Regions from separate parts of the Providencia sp. Marseille-Q8014 genome, predicted to be linked through region 1. Evidence: predicted binding sites of a transcription regulator. Region 1 holds the regulator's gene; each other region holds the start of a gene.
The links. The regulator CRP, encoded in region 1, controls carbon source genes, mostly activating them, when cyclic AMP is high. The targets are predictions, from matches to a motif close to ATGTGANNNNNNTCACAT.

Region 1 (4,585 bases):
CGTAATGCCACACGCAAACTGGTGCGTTACCCAGGTTCATTACCCCTAAATTTAGCGCAACTGAAGCAACTAAAACGTATTCGTGAGTTCGATGATGTGATCACGGCTAGGATCCATGGTTTCGAAAATGCGACAGATTATTATCAAAAATGCAGTGCGTTACCAAGGTTACCCCGTATTACCAAACCGACATTAATCATTCATGCCAAAGATGACCCTTTTATGGCACCTGATGTCGTGCCTGATTTAGCACATTTACCCGCGAATATCGAATATCAAATGACTGAACATGGTGGACATGTTGGTTTTGTTAGCGGTTCCTTTAGGAAACCAGAAATGTGGTTAGAAAAACGTATTCCTCAATGGTTAACAGCATATTTAAGTAAATAAACGTCATGATTATTCCTTGGAAAGATTTAGACCCTGACACTTTAGAAAACCTGATCGAAGCTTATGTCTTACGTGAAGGAACAGATTATGGTGAACATGAAAAGTCGTTACAACAAAAGGTAGACGACGTAAAACGGCTGTTAGTTTCAGGAGAAATTGTGCTAGTCTGGTCAGAATTACATGAATCTGTTAATTTTATGCCAAAAAGTCAGTTTCGCCCGTAAACCCGTTTCGCTCATGATTTTAATAAGCATGGACGCAAACGCAGCACAGGGAGTCCATGATGTCAAAAAAGCACCCAATTATTGCAATTACTGGTTCTAGTGGTGCCGGAACCACCTCCACAAGCTTAGCATTTCGTAAAATATTCCATCAGTTAAATATCCAAGCGGCAACATTAGAAGGGGATAGTTTCCACCGTTATACGCGTCCAGAAATGGATATGGCGATTCGCAAAGCAAGAGAACAAGGCCGCCACATCAGCTATTTTGGTCCCGAAGCGAATGATTTTTCATTGTTAGAACAGACCTTATTAGATTACAGCTTACAGGGTGGAGGTCAATCACGTAAATACCTTCATACCTATGATGAAGCTGTACCCTATGGGCTTCAGCCTGGCACATTCACACCGTGGGAACCCTTACCTGCAAATAGTGATGTTTTATTCTATGAAGGCTTGCATGGCGGTGTCGTCACGCCTGAAAACGATGTCGCACAGTACGTCGATTTATTAGTGGGTGTGGTTCCAATCGTTAACCTTGAATGGATCCAAAAATTGATCCGCGATACAACAGAACGGGGGCATTCACGAGAAGCCGTCATGGATTCCGTCGTACGTTCAATGGGTGACTATATTAATTATATTACCCCTCAATTTTCACGTACCCATATTAATTTCCAACGTGTACCGACTGTCGATACATCCAATCCATTTTCCGCTAAAGCGATTCCTTCACAAGATGAAAGTTTCATTGTCATTCGTTTTAGGGGGCTAGAACAGATCGACTTCCCTTATTTATTGTCGATGTTAAATGGTTCTTTTATATCCGCAATGAACACTATCGTTGTACCAGGTGGAAAATTAGGATTAGCGATGGAGTTAATCATGACACCGTTGGTCGAAAAACTCATAAAAAGAAAACATGATTAATAATAAATGATGCTTATTATTATTTAAAATAAGCATCATAAATTAAAAAATTTATATAATTAATAAATAAATTATTGGTTTTTGATTTCAAAACTGTGGGTAACAGTGACGGCTTTTTCTAACATTAATGAGACCGAGCAATATTTTTCAGCAGAAAGCTGAACAGCGCGTTCAACCGTTTTTTCCGTTAAATCCGTTCCCGTTACAATAAAGTGCAAATTAATATGGGTAAAATAACGAGGTGCTTCATCCCTACGCTGTGACGTTAATTTAACTTCACAACCCCTCACGTCATTACGGCCTTTTTGTAAAATAGAAACAACATCAACAGCACTACAACCGCCCGCAGCCATCAAGACCATTTCCATTGGGCTAGGCGCTTTATCACCGGAATTACCGTCCATCATAACTTGATGACCTGAAGCTGATTCGCCTAAAAAAGAGAGCCCTTCAACCCATTTAACTCTTGCTTCCATATTTTATTCCCCTAGGAAAAAGTTTATCTAAAAGATTACATTGTTACATAAACCCTTTCAATCAAATAGGCGCTTTATGATGCTGAATCGATAAAAACAAGACTTTCTGAGTTTAATATGTTACAAACAAAGTTCCACCTGATAGGGTTAAGATCAAAACTCAAGGTTTCAATTGATTATATTATAGTGTTGGTATTAACTTGCTCTATAATGCGAATTAATATGCTAAGCTAGTGACTTTAAAAAACCAGCTATTCTGGTGACGATTAACCGAATGGCTGTATTAACATACAGAGGATAACGCTAATGGTTCTCGGCAAGCCACAAACAGACCCTACTCTTGAATGGTTTTTGTCACACTGCCATATTCATAAATATCCATCCAAGAGCACTCTGATCCATCAGGGTGAAAAAGCAGAAACCCTTTACTATATCGTTAAAGGCTCAGTGGCTGTTTTAATCAAAGATGAAGAAGGCAAAGAAATGATCCTCTCCTATTTAAATCAGGGAGACTTCATTGGTGAACTAGGGTTATTTGAAGAAGGGCAAGAACGTTCAGCTTGGGTCAGAGCAAAAAGTGCCTGCGAAGTCGCTGAAATTTCTTATAAAAAATTTCGTCAGCTTATTCAGGTTAACCCTGATATCCTTATGCGCCTTTCCGCGCAAATGGCAAGCCGCCTACAAACCACATCAGAAAAAGTCGGTAATCTGGCTTTCCTTGATGTCACAGGCCGTATTGCTCAAACGCTACTTAATTTAGCGAAACAACCCGATGCGATGACGCATCCAGATGGAATGCAAATTAAGATCACACGCCAAGAGATTGGCCAAATTGTCGGTTGTTCCCGCGAAACGGTTGGTCGCATCTTAAAAATGCTAGAAGACCAAAACCTTATCTCCGCGCATGGTAAAACTATCGTGGTGTACGGTACTCGATAAACCTATAATTCGTCTGACCTCAATTGCATAATGGCTTTATATCTTTGATATAGAGCCATTTTCCTTCGATATCACCACAAAACCAGCAAATAGCATAAGTATCGTTATTTTATATTATTCATATCCACTAAAAAATAAAATCTAGAATAATTAATATACTATTATTTAAAGGTTTTATTAAAATGAAAACAAGTCAACATCACCCATCCGTAAAATATATCAACCAAACAGTAGCGGCTCATGCAGAGATGCTCAAACGTGGCAATCTGACAACTGAAACAATCGCTGAATCATGTCGTATAAAAAGAAATAATCTAGAAGCAAAGTATAAGTTTCTTAACGAAATACATAGCACTAAGCCAACCTCAATCACCTTATCGACACCCGTAAAATACGATGATAACGCATGTCAGGTACAGCAAACTAAAATCGATGTAGCAATCAATACCGCCAATATTCTCAATAAGAGCCAGCTCCCTTCTTTACCCTCATTATCGTTACCCTTTTCCTATTCATTAAAACCAAGCATGTCAAAAAATACGATTAAAACAAATGAGCGTCATATCTGTGATAACCAATCAACCTCCCCATTAAATGTGAAGAGACCGACGTCTGAATGTCATCTTCAACAAAAACTTGAGCAGTTGAAATCTAAATGTCATCACGTGTTAGATAAATTAGAGGCTAATCGCTATTCTGCTGAATCTCTAAAAGATCGCTCAATGCTCTACCTGAAAAAATCAGAACTCAATGCAAGCCTTATTGGTACAAACTATTCAGAACTGGATTTAGTTTGGTATATGGATAAAAAAGAACAAACTCAATCCGAGAAAGACACCATTATTAAACACTTCACTCAACCGAAACCAATTTCATATCAAAAAGGAAGTCGCATTCCCCTCAAAATAGCCACCACGACTAAGGAACTCAATCCACCGAAAAAGGAACAGTCAATTCATCAGACCGCTCATGTCATCTCTTCTCATTATCAAGGCACTGGACGCGTCATTATAAATGGGCAAGTTAAAAGAGGTCTGACTGAAATAGCATTATCCCCTTGCGTTTCTGAAACTCACAACAAGGCAGATCCCCAACAAATACAAAATAAGGGAAACCGCATTAATCACACAAAAAATATAAGCACGCAAAGTTCTCGTAAAATAAAAAAAACGATTACTCCAAATAATGCTCAAAATGCTCCTGTTATTATTCGAAAAACATTTGCGACATTAGAGGAACAGCAGGCGTCAGTAGAAAGGTTATACAAAAAAAGATAATGATCTAATCTACTCATCAATGGTTAAAAACTCAAAGAGGTTAATACCTCTTTGAGTAAAAGACATTTATTTATTTTTTAATACGTTTTCAATCACTGTTTCTAATTTTTTCATACCACTATTAATTTCTTCCTCAGAAATAATTAATGATGGAGTAAAGCGTAATACATTTGGCCCAGCATTGAGCATCATTAATCCCTCAATGGCACACGCCTGTAAAATCTCTTTCGAACGATGATTGAGTTGGTTTTTCAATTCTGCACCAATTAATAACCCTTTCCCTCTGATCTCAGCAAAAATATCATATTTTTCATTGAGCTTATTCAAGTGGGAAACAAATAGCTCATGTCGCT
Region 2 (4,585 bases), 1.7 Mb from region 1:
AAATAGCGTAGTTTTTCTTAGGCTGTAAATCGATGAATAGTCTATGATGGATACGGGTAATAGGCCAATAGGCTTTAATAGTGAATGAGTTATAAGGATAGAAAATGGATATACTTGTGAAAACGCTGGTATTTGGTAATGAATTTGCGACAGTTGAAAACCCAGCTCGTTTAGTGCCATTTAAATTTGAAATCTATCAATCTCCAAATGGTTTTTATCATCGTATGTATAAAGAAGTTGGTATGTCTGGTGCCAATTTAGGGCAAAATTTTAAAGTATGGGCCTTTGAAGAACAAAGGGCACAGGATAATAAAACTGCCGACATGACATTAGAGAGCTATATTCAGCATTGCCAAGATATTTATGATGGGAAAGTAAAAGCCTAATTTTAAGCAAAAAAAAGCCCCCTTCATAGGGATCTGAAGGGGGAGCTAAATGAATAAAGAATGGTTTAATTCGAGATCAAAGATAAGCGATTTCAATAAATGATATTTAGTTATTTGTGCAGTTTTAAGTGTAATTGAAAAATTAACGCCCTTAAATAGCACTAATCGTTAAAATAATCTATTGGCGATACCCTGCTTTTATTTGATCTAATGTATTTCGATAAATTTCAGCTTGTTTTTCATCTTCCATTGATGCAATTTCACGCTCCATTTTAATTAAAATTTTACCTGCATCTGCTTGACCAATTGCTTTTAACATATGAGCCAGCAGATTTTTAATACAAGTCACTTCTGCCGCGAGTTCATTAACATCAGGCTGAGTAGGAAAATGTGTTTTCATCAAAAAGCGTCCTTTTAAGAAAGATAAATTTGCTAATATTCTATCATAGAAAGTTTATCCAATGTGCCATCAATGAATGGCTTAATATGAATTATTCAAATTAAGAAGAGATAATTTACGTCATCGCGCTGTACGAAAATTTAAGGAGTGCCAATTATGTTAACGATAGAAGAAAAACAGTGGCTAGCAGAACAGTTTCCAATATTCGTACAACCAAGACCAGAACAAAGTCATAAAGGCACTTTTGGAACGCTAAATATTATAGGTGGCTGTGTTGGTATGACGGGAGCTTGTGTATTGGCAGGGGTCGCTGCGCTTAAAAGCGGTTGTGGTAAAGTCATCATTGGGTTGAATCAGCAGCCACAGGCATTACACTTAGTGGAACAGGCTCCTGAGTTAATGTTACGCCAAGCGAGTCATGTTATGGATGGTGAAACCCCAACGGCTTGGGTCATAGGGTGTGGCTTAGGGACTGCTCACGAGGCGAAAATGTTGCTAGACGGTTCTTTACGTCTTATAGCGCAAAATCAGCGCGTTTTAATCGATGCTGACGGTCTCAATCTATTGGCACAACGCCCTGAAGCTGTAAAACTCTCGTCAGAAACAGTCATCACACCACACCCTAAAGAAGCGTCTAAACTACTACAAACAACGGTCGCACAAATCCAATTAGATAGGCATTTTTCTGCGCAACAGCTCAGTCAACGATTCGGTTGTTGGGTGGTGTTGAAAGGACACCATACGATCATTGCAGCTCCGGATAATCAAACATGGTGTAATGAAACGGGGAACAGTGGTTTAGCGACAGCAGGTAGCGGCGATGTATTATCAGGAATTATTGGTAGCTTACTGGCACAAAAGCTGCCAATAGAACAAGCCGTACGGGCAGGCGTTTGGTTACATGGTAAAGCCGCAGATGTATTGGTACAAAAAGGTATCGGTCCTATTGGCCTAACCGCTCACGAAATTATTGATGAGGCTAGAACGATAAGAAATAGAGCCATTATTTATTGATGGTTTGATATTGAGCGGCTTTAACTGCGGTGAAAAAATGTGATACAATTCACACAAAATCGATTGCTTCTTATTATGTCAGCGAAGCAATATCAAATTTCAGCTAACTCATGACTTCTGGTTTTTAACCAATCACTTTGTGATTGGGGGATGAGTATTTGCTGATACCAACAAAGGCGTAAGCAAGACAATGACACAGGTTTCTAGAAAAACAGCTTGGATCCGAGTTGTGGCACTAGCAGTCGCCGCATTTGTTTTCAATACTACAGAATTTGTTCCCGTCGCATTATTGAGTGACATTGCTGCAAGTTTTGATATGACAGTTGCGCATACAGGGCTAATGATCACTATTTATGCTTGGGTAGTCGCAATAATGTCATTACCCTTGATGCTACTAACCAGTAAGATAGAACGTCGCAAGTTATTAGCATTACTGTTTATTGTGTTTGTGCTTAGCCATATTCTTTCCGGTTTTGCTTGGAATTTCGATGTATTAATCATTGCTCGGGTTGGTATCGCTCTATCACATGCGGTGTTTTGGTCAATTACCGCGTCTTTGGCAATCCGTGTCGCACCAGCAGGTAAAAAAGCGCAAGCATTAGGCTTACTCGCAACTGGTACGGCATTAGCGACAGTTTTAGGACTGCCAATTGGCCGTGTGATTGGACAATTATTAGGTTGGCGAGTCACTTTCTTATGTATCGGTGCTATCGCATTGTTGACGATGATTGCGCTAATTCGCTTCTTACCTAGGTTACCAAGCGAACATTCAGGCTCATTAAAAAGTTTACCTGTGATTTTTAAACGTCCTGCATTAGTGGGGTTATTTGCATTAACCGTTATCGTTGTGACGGCACACTTTGCCGCTTACAGCTATATTGAGCCATTTGTTCGTGAAATAGCACAACAAAGTCAGAATTTTGCAACGTTATTGCTTCTTATTTTTGGTGCAGCAGGCATTGTCGGCAGTGTGATATTTAGTCGTTACAGTCATAAATATACATTATCCTTTTTACCAATTGCGATAGCGGTATTAACAATTAGCTTATTATTATTGATGCCAGTGAGTGGCCACGTTAGCTGGCTGGTTCTATTAAGCCTATTCTGGGGAATTGCAATCATGTGTGTAGGCCTAGGTATGCAGGTCAAAGTGATTGATTTAGCGCCTGATGCAACAGATTTAGCGATGGCAATTTACTCTGGGATCTTTAACATTGGCATCGGTGGTGGCGCCTTATTAGGCAATCAAATTATTGTTCATATGGGAATGACGAATATTGGTTATGTAGGGGCCATATTTGGATTGATTTCATTAGTGTGGTGCATTTTTATTTTTAGGCGTTATAAAGGCTCATTTAACGAACAGCTGCAAGCATCCACTGCGTTACACTAAATTTCCGACGAAAAAGTGAAAAAGCCATAATAGAATTATTTCTATTGTGGCTTTTTTTATGTGAGGGTGCGTTACAGGGATCGCGAACTATGCTAAATTCGCTACTATTTTAATAAGTTCAAAGAGTAAGGATGAGCGGATGAAAGGGCTAGGTTTTTTATTGATGTCTATTATCGCAGAGGTGATAGCAACAACGACATTAAAAGCATCCGATGGTTTTAGTCGTTTTTGGCCGTCCTTGATTGTGGTGATTGGCTATGCCGTTTCTTTTTGGGGGCTATCACAGGTTGTTAAGTTAATACCTTTAGGGATCGCATATGCCATTTGGTCGGGTTTAGGTATCGTATTGGTGTCTATCGCGGCGATATTTATTTATCAGCAGAAGCTCGATTTACCAGCAATTATTGGTATGCTATTAATTATCGTTGGTGTGTTGGTCATTAATCTGTTTTCTAAAAGCAGTGTTCACTGATTCAGGGAGCAGAAATCATCATAAGCGGAGTATAGAATGAATAGAAAAATCAGTAACCTGCTTAATTCTACTTTTGTTAAAGGTTTACTAGGTAGCACAATACTTATTTTAGCGGGGTGTTCTAGCTCAGATTCGATGAATACAGTGCAAGTCGATCGCTCGGCATCCCAATATGCACAACAAGTGGTTAATTTAGGACCTAAAGCCCAAGAGGCCTGTGTTTCAGCGGGTGGACTACCTTCACTTAACTTAGAACTGGATGGTGCTCAGACGGCAGTGTGTCAATTTGCCAATGGGAAGCGTTGTGCTGCCGATGTCATATTGACGGGTAGCTGTATTTAATAGAATTATTCAGTAGAACCCATCATTAACAGGTGGGTTTATGGTTTGTATTGCAGTTTCAATAAATATTGGCTTCTTTTTATGTTGCATAACCCGCCTGATATCAAACCCAGTATTCAACAGATTTCCATCATACTTTTGGGTTTTAAACTGGGGCCGATGTTTATTCAAACGTTGGCGATACAGATAAAAAAGTGAAGAAGCGATTCAAAAACGTAGCTTGTCAGGAGATAAAATGACTCCCGATAGTGTTTATCGGGAGCCTTAACCGTAAAATAATCAATATCCTTAATTGATGACGGTTTCGATATTATGCTTTTTTGTGTGAAGGGAAAAATTGGCTGATTGTGACGATAATAGCAACTAGCAGGTAAGCGCCATAAACACCAATTAGCCATTGTGGCATATCTAGCCCTAAGAAATCCCACTGTTTAACAGCACAGTCACCAGTTGCTTCGAAAATAGCTGGCGCCCATTCATTCAATGGTAACCATTCAGGGAAATTGACAAAAAAGTCACATGATGCGAACGGGGATGGATAGAGTTGTAGCATAGTGTGTTCCCATGCAAGCTCTAAG
Region 3 (4,585 bases), 330 kb from region 1:
GGAAACGCTCATCATCTGGGAAAATATCAAAATTAGGAATCGCTTCAAGCTTATCCAGCGTTCCTCCGGTATGGCCCAAGCCACGCCCCGAAATCATCGGCACATAGCCACCACACGCAGCAACCATTGGGCCTAACATCAAAGAGGTCACATCACCAACCCCGCCAGTTGAATGTTTATCAACGAGAGGGCCATTTAAATTGAGTGATTTCCAGTTTAGTACAGTGCCTGAATCACGCATTGCCAATGTTAATGCAACACGTTCAGCCATTGTCATATCATTAAAATAGATGGTCATTGCCAATGCGGCTATCTGACCTTCAGAAACAGAATTATCTCGTACTCCATTGATAAAGAAACGAATTTCTTCTTCACTCAGTACTTTACCATCACGTTTTTTACGGATAATTTCTTGTGCCAGAAACACGGTATGCTCCTTAATTCAAACAGAGTCTAGGTAATCGCTTAATCACACTATTATTAATAGTTACTGCTTGATTTTTTAGTCTCAAAACCAAGTGTATTCAACAGATTAGCTAATAAACTTGATGCGCCAAAACGGAAATGGCGAGCATCGACCCAGTCTTTACCTAAAATTCTATCTGCTAATGCTAAATATTGAGCAGCTTCTTCAGCAGTACGAACGCCACCCGCCGGTTTAAAACCAACGGTTTTCGCTACGCCCATATCATGGATCACTTGCATCATGATTTCAGCACTTTCAAGAGTGGCATTCACCGGTACTTTACCTGTGGAGGTTTTAATAAAGTCCGCACCCGCTTTAATTGAGATTTCAGAAGCTTTGCGAATCAGTGCAGGATCTTTTAATTCGCCGGTTTCAATAATCACTTTCAGAAGGACATTGGCTGCCGCGCAAGCATCTTTACACGCTTTCACTAAATCAAAACCAATTTTTTCATTACCAGCCATCAACGCTCGATAAGGGAAAACCACATCAACTTCATCTGCACCATAAGCAATAGCAGCACGTGTTTCCGCCAACGCTATCTCGATGTCATCATTTCCATGCGGGAAGTTAGTGACTGTTGCGATACGCACTTCGGGCGTACCTTGCTCACGCAGTGCTTTACGTGCAACAGGAATAAAACGAGGGTAGATACAGATAGCCGCAGTTTGGCCTGCTGGGCTTTTTGCTTGATGACACAACGCGATCACTTTTTCATCGGTATCGTCATCATTGAGGGTGGTTAAATCCATCAGATTCAGCGCGCGTTGCGCAGCAGCAGTTAAATCAGTCATAAAAAACTCTCCAACGTTGTGAATTCTGTCAGAACAACACGTTCTTTGTTGGCGAGCGGGCTTGGTTCCTTAAAGATGCTACTCGAAAACCCGAATGTAGCAGCTGAATTCCTTCTCACCGCACAATACCCTAGAGCACATTCACTCTGAGAACTAGCAGTCCATAGCAGCTAATTTATCGCTATTTGACCATGGAACTCGGCTATTTTGTGTGCTACAAATCACATTAATTGCCTGAACGTTACATTGTTAAATACAAATATGTGAACAATATCGCAATTATACGCTATTTAGTCTCAGTTTTATTCTCTCAAATGGCTTTTTTATGTCTTTTTTAGCCTTCCAATGCCATCAATACACTTGATTAAGCGTAGTTCAAAATTGACGGTATGAAATAAAAAGAAGAAAGAATATAACTGAAAATAATGAAAGAGAAAGGGCATTTGCCCTTCCTCAAAAAACGAGAGATTAAATTATTGCAAGTGTTAAGAAGAAGCCCGCAATAGTCGCACTCATTAAGTTAGAGAGCGTACCCGCCAGAACAGCTTTCATTCCTAAACGAGCGACATCACTACGACGATTTGGTGCCATACCACCTAAACCACCAAGTAAAATAGCCACCGAAGATAAGTTAGCAAAACCACACAGTGCAAATGAAATGATCGCTTTAGTATGATCGGAAAGTACCTGTTTGCCTGCCGCAAGAACATCTGCATCCGGTTTCATGTATTCACCGAAATTCATAAAGGCAACAAATTCGTTAACAACCACTTTTTGACCAATAAACGAACCGGCAACTGTTGCTTCACTCCATGGCACACCAATCAAATAAGCTATCGGCGCAAATACCCATCCCAGAATTAATTCCAAAGAAAGTTGTGGATAATGGAACAAGCCACCAACACCGCCTAAAATACCGTTAATTAGAGCGATCAAGGCGATAAATGCCAATAACATTGCACCTACGTTCAAGGCTAATTGCATCCCCGAAGCAGCACCTGAAGCAGCTGCATCGATCAGGTTTGCTGGGCGCTCATCTTCAGCAACCAACTCTGTCGCATTAACGTTATCACGCACTTCCTCAGTTTCGGGTACAAGCAATTTAGCGAACAGTAATCCTCCCGGAGCCGCCATAAACGATGCAGCAATCAAGTATTCCATTGGAACACCCATTTGCGCATAACCGGCCAATACAGAGCCTGCTACAGAAGCCAAACCACCACACATAACCGCAAATAATTCAGAATTGGTCATGGTCGAGATATAAGGACGTACAACTAATGGTGCCTCAGTCTGCCCAACAAAGATATTCGCTGTAGCAGATAAAGATTCCGTTCTGGAGGTACCAAGCACTTTTTGCAAGCCGCCACCCAATACTTTGATGACTAGTTGCATAATACCGAGGTAATAAAGAACCGCGATCAATGAAGAGAAGAACACAATGATTGGCAGAACACGTAAAGCGAAAACAAATCCACCACCGCCAAACAGTTCAAACATTTTGTCGGAAACAAGGCCGCCAAAAATAAAATTCATGCCATCTTGGCCGTAACTAATAACTTTAGAAACGCCATCTGACATCCCTTGTAATACGCGACGACCTGCTGGTACATAAAGTACAAATGCACCGATAGCGATCTGTATAAGAAAAGCCCCGCCAACAGTACGGAGTTTAATCGCTCGACGATTGCTGGAGAATAGTACGGCAATACCAATCAGTACTGCCATCCCAACCAGACTCATAATGAGTTGCATGGAAGTATCCCTGTTCACTTAATGCTAGATTGATGTAGAAAGGAAACTGGTAAGTTCCCTTGACTCTTTGTGCGATGATTATACCTAGTCCCTTCCAAGAACCCGCAATCTTCGTCACAAATACATAGTGTAATAAGTAACAAAAATTCAATTCTTGTGATTGAAATCACATTTAGTTATCGACATAATCTGAAAAGCACAAAAAGAGAGAATAATGAGGTGAAAAAATGCAGGGAATAAGCTAGCCATATAAAACCCACCTCTCATAAAAACAGTGAATGCATCTGGCTTTTATTTGAACAGATTAAATAATGATAGGCTATTTATGTAAAGTTGCTGCGCAATTTCATCGGGACTTTCGTGGCGTAGTTCACATAACGACTGAAAAATCTGTTGAATACGCTCAGGACGATTTGGCTCACCTTGAAAGCCAGACACAGGCATATCTGGGGCATCGGTTTCAAATACCAATGAGGTTAGGGGTAATTTGGCGATCGCTTGACGTGTTTTATTTGCTCTTTCATAAGTAATGGTACCGCCAACACCAATGAAATAGCCTAATTTAATAAATGCTTGAGCTTGTGATAGGCTGCCTGCAAAACCATGAATAACACCGCATGCAGGTACAGGGTAGCGACGTAACAATGCAGCCAGCGGGTCATGACTTTTACGCGAATGTAAGATGACCGGCAGATCAAACTGCTTAGCTAATTTTAGTTGGGCGATTAACACTTGCTGCTGTAAATCAAACAACGGTTCTTGCATATAGAGATCAAGACCAATCTCGCCAACAGCAACACACTTAGCATGATTCTGTTGTAAATAACCTATCATTGTCTCCATATGTTGTTCTTGAAAGAGATTCAAGTACAGAGGATGAAAGCCAATAGCCGCATGCAGCTGTGAGTATCGCTGAGCTAAATGCCAAACTCGCTCAAAATTATCAACACTGACCGCCGGAATAATAATATCCGTAACCCCTGCCTTTTCCGCTAAGCAGAGGCTTTCATCAATCGCACCAACAAAAGGTGGAAAATCAAAGTGGCAATGGGTATCAATAAATCGGTTAGTCATTTTTTTTATTCAGCGGTTGCTCCGACTCCTCGTTTGCAGCCATCATGGCTCCCGTCATCATCGCCTGTGCCGTATCCGTTGCCTTTTTGGCTTTACGTTGAGCAACTAACTCAACATCATGTTTAGCATCAAAGATCGCTTCCGCGTAATCTTCTGCAATCTGTATTTCTTCATGGGCGGCACTTTCAAAGCTAAAGCGATTTAATCCATTGTTATTCATTGTAAAGCAATGGCCTAATGCAGCAATAAAGTAGCGCCCACAGCGACGCCCTAAATGATAGTCCTGATTAAGCGCTGACAACCGGCTCCCTAATGCACTACTTTTTAGTGGCGTGGAAGGATAGATTTCAAAAATCTGTAAGTCTCCCGGTGGGTTTTCAATAAACTCCTGTGTTCGGCGATAGCTTTTTAGATGAACTTTTAGCATAGCAGCCATTCGCTGTAAGCCATATTTTTCACCCTCCAGCCAACGCGTCATTCTCTTCACCCATTCGGG

Region 2: a site for CRP is predicted at 1,838-1,855, ahead of ACWPW6_RS09075 (sugar transporter). Genes of this name have one in related genera too.
Region 3: a site for CRP is predicted at 3,170-3,187, ahead of ACWPW6_RS03035 (NupC/NupG family nucleoside CNT transporter). Genes of this name have one in related genera too.

What each region holds. Positions count from the first base shown of each region.
Region 1 covers NZ_CBCOPT010000001.1:375,614-380,198, reverse strand. Annotated here, with positions in the region: gene ACWPW6_RS01645 (hydrolase) at 1-390, shown strand, start outside; gene ACWPW6_RS01640 (YheU family protein) at 396-614, shown strand; gene ACWPW6_RS01635 (phosphoribulokinase) at 674-1,540, shown strand; gene ACWPW6_RS01630 (OsmC family protein) at 1,612-2,016, opposite strand; gene crp (cAMP-activated global transcriptional regulator CRP) at 2,323-2,955, shown strand; gene ACWPW6_RS01620 (hypothetical protein) at 3,138-4,232, shown strand; gene ACWPW6_RS01615 (aspartate aminotransferase family protein) at 4,299-4,585, opposite strand, start outside.
Region 2 covers NZ_CBCOPT010000001.1:2,068,157-2,072,741, forward strand. Annotated here, with positions in the region: gene ACWPW6_RS09060 (hypothetical protein) at 105-386, shown strand; gene ACWPW6_RS09065 (DUF2594 family protein) at 565-786, opposite strand; gene ACWPW6_RS09070 (NAD(P)H-hydrate dehydratase) at 943-1,800, shown strand; gene ACWPW6_RS09075 (sugar transporter) at 1,991-3,193, shown strand; gene ACWPW6_RS09080 (SMR family transporter) at 3,333-3,665, shown strand; gene ACWPW6_RS09085 (DUF333 domain-containing protein) at 3,702-4,007, shown strand; gene dsbB (disulfide bond formation protein DsbB) at 4,318-4,585, opposite strand, start outside.
Region 3 covers NZ_CBCOPT010000001.1:705,723-710,307, reverse strand. Annotated here, with positions in the region: gene deoA (thymidine phosphorylase) at 1-427, opposite strand, end outside; gene deoC (deoxyribose-phosphate aldolase) at 481-1,260, opposite strand; gene ACWPW6_RS03035 (NupC/NupG family nucleoside CNT transporter) at 1,729-3,003, opposite strand; gene ACWPW6_RS03030 (TatD family hydrolase) at 3,307-4,089, opposite strand; gene ACWPW6_RS03025 (patatin-like phospholipase family protein) at 4,082-4,585, opposite strand, start outside.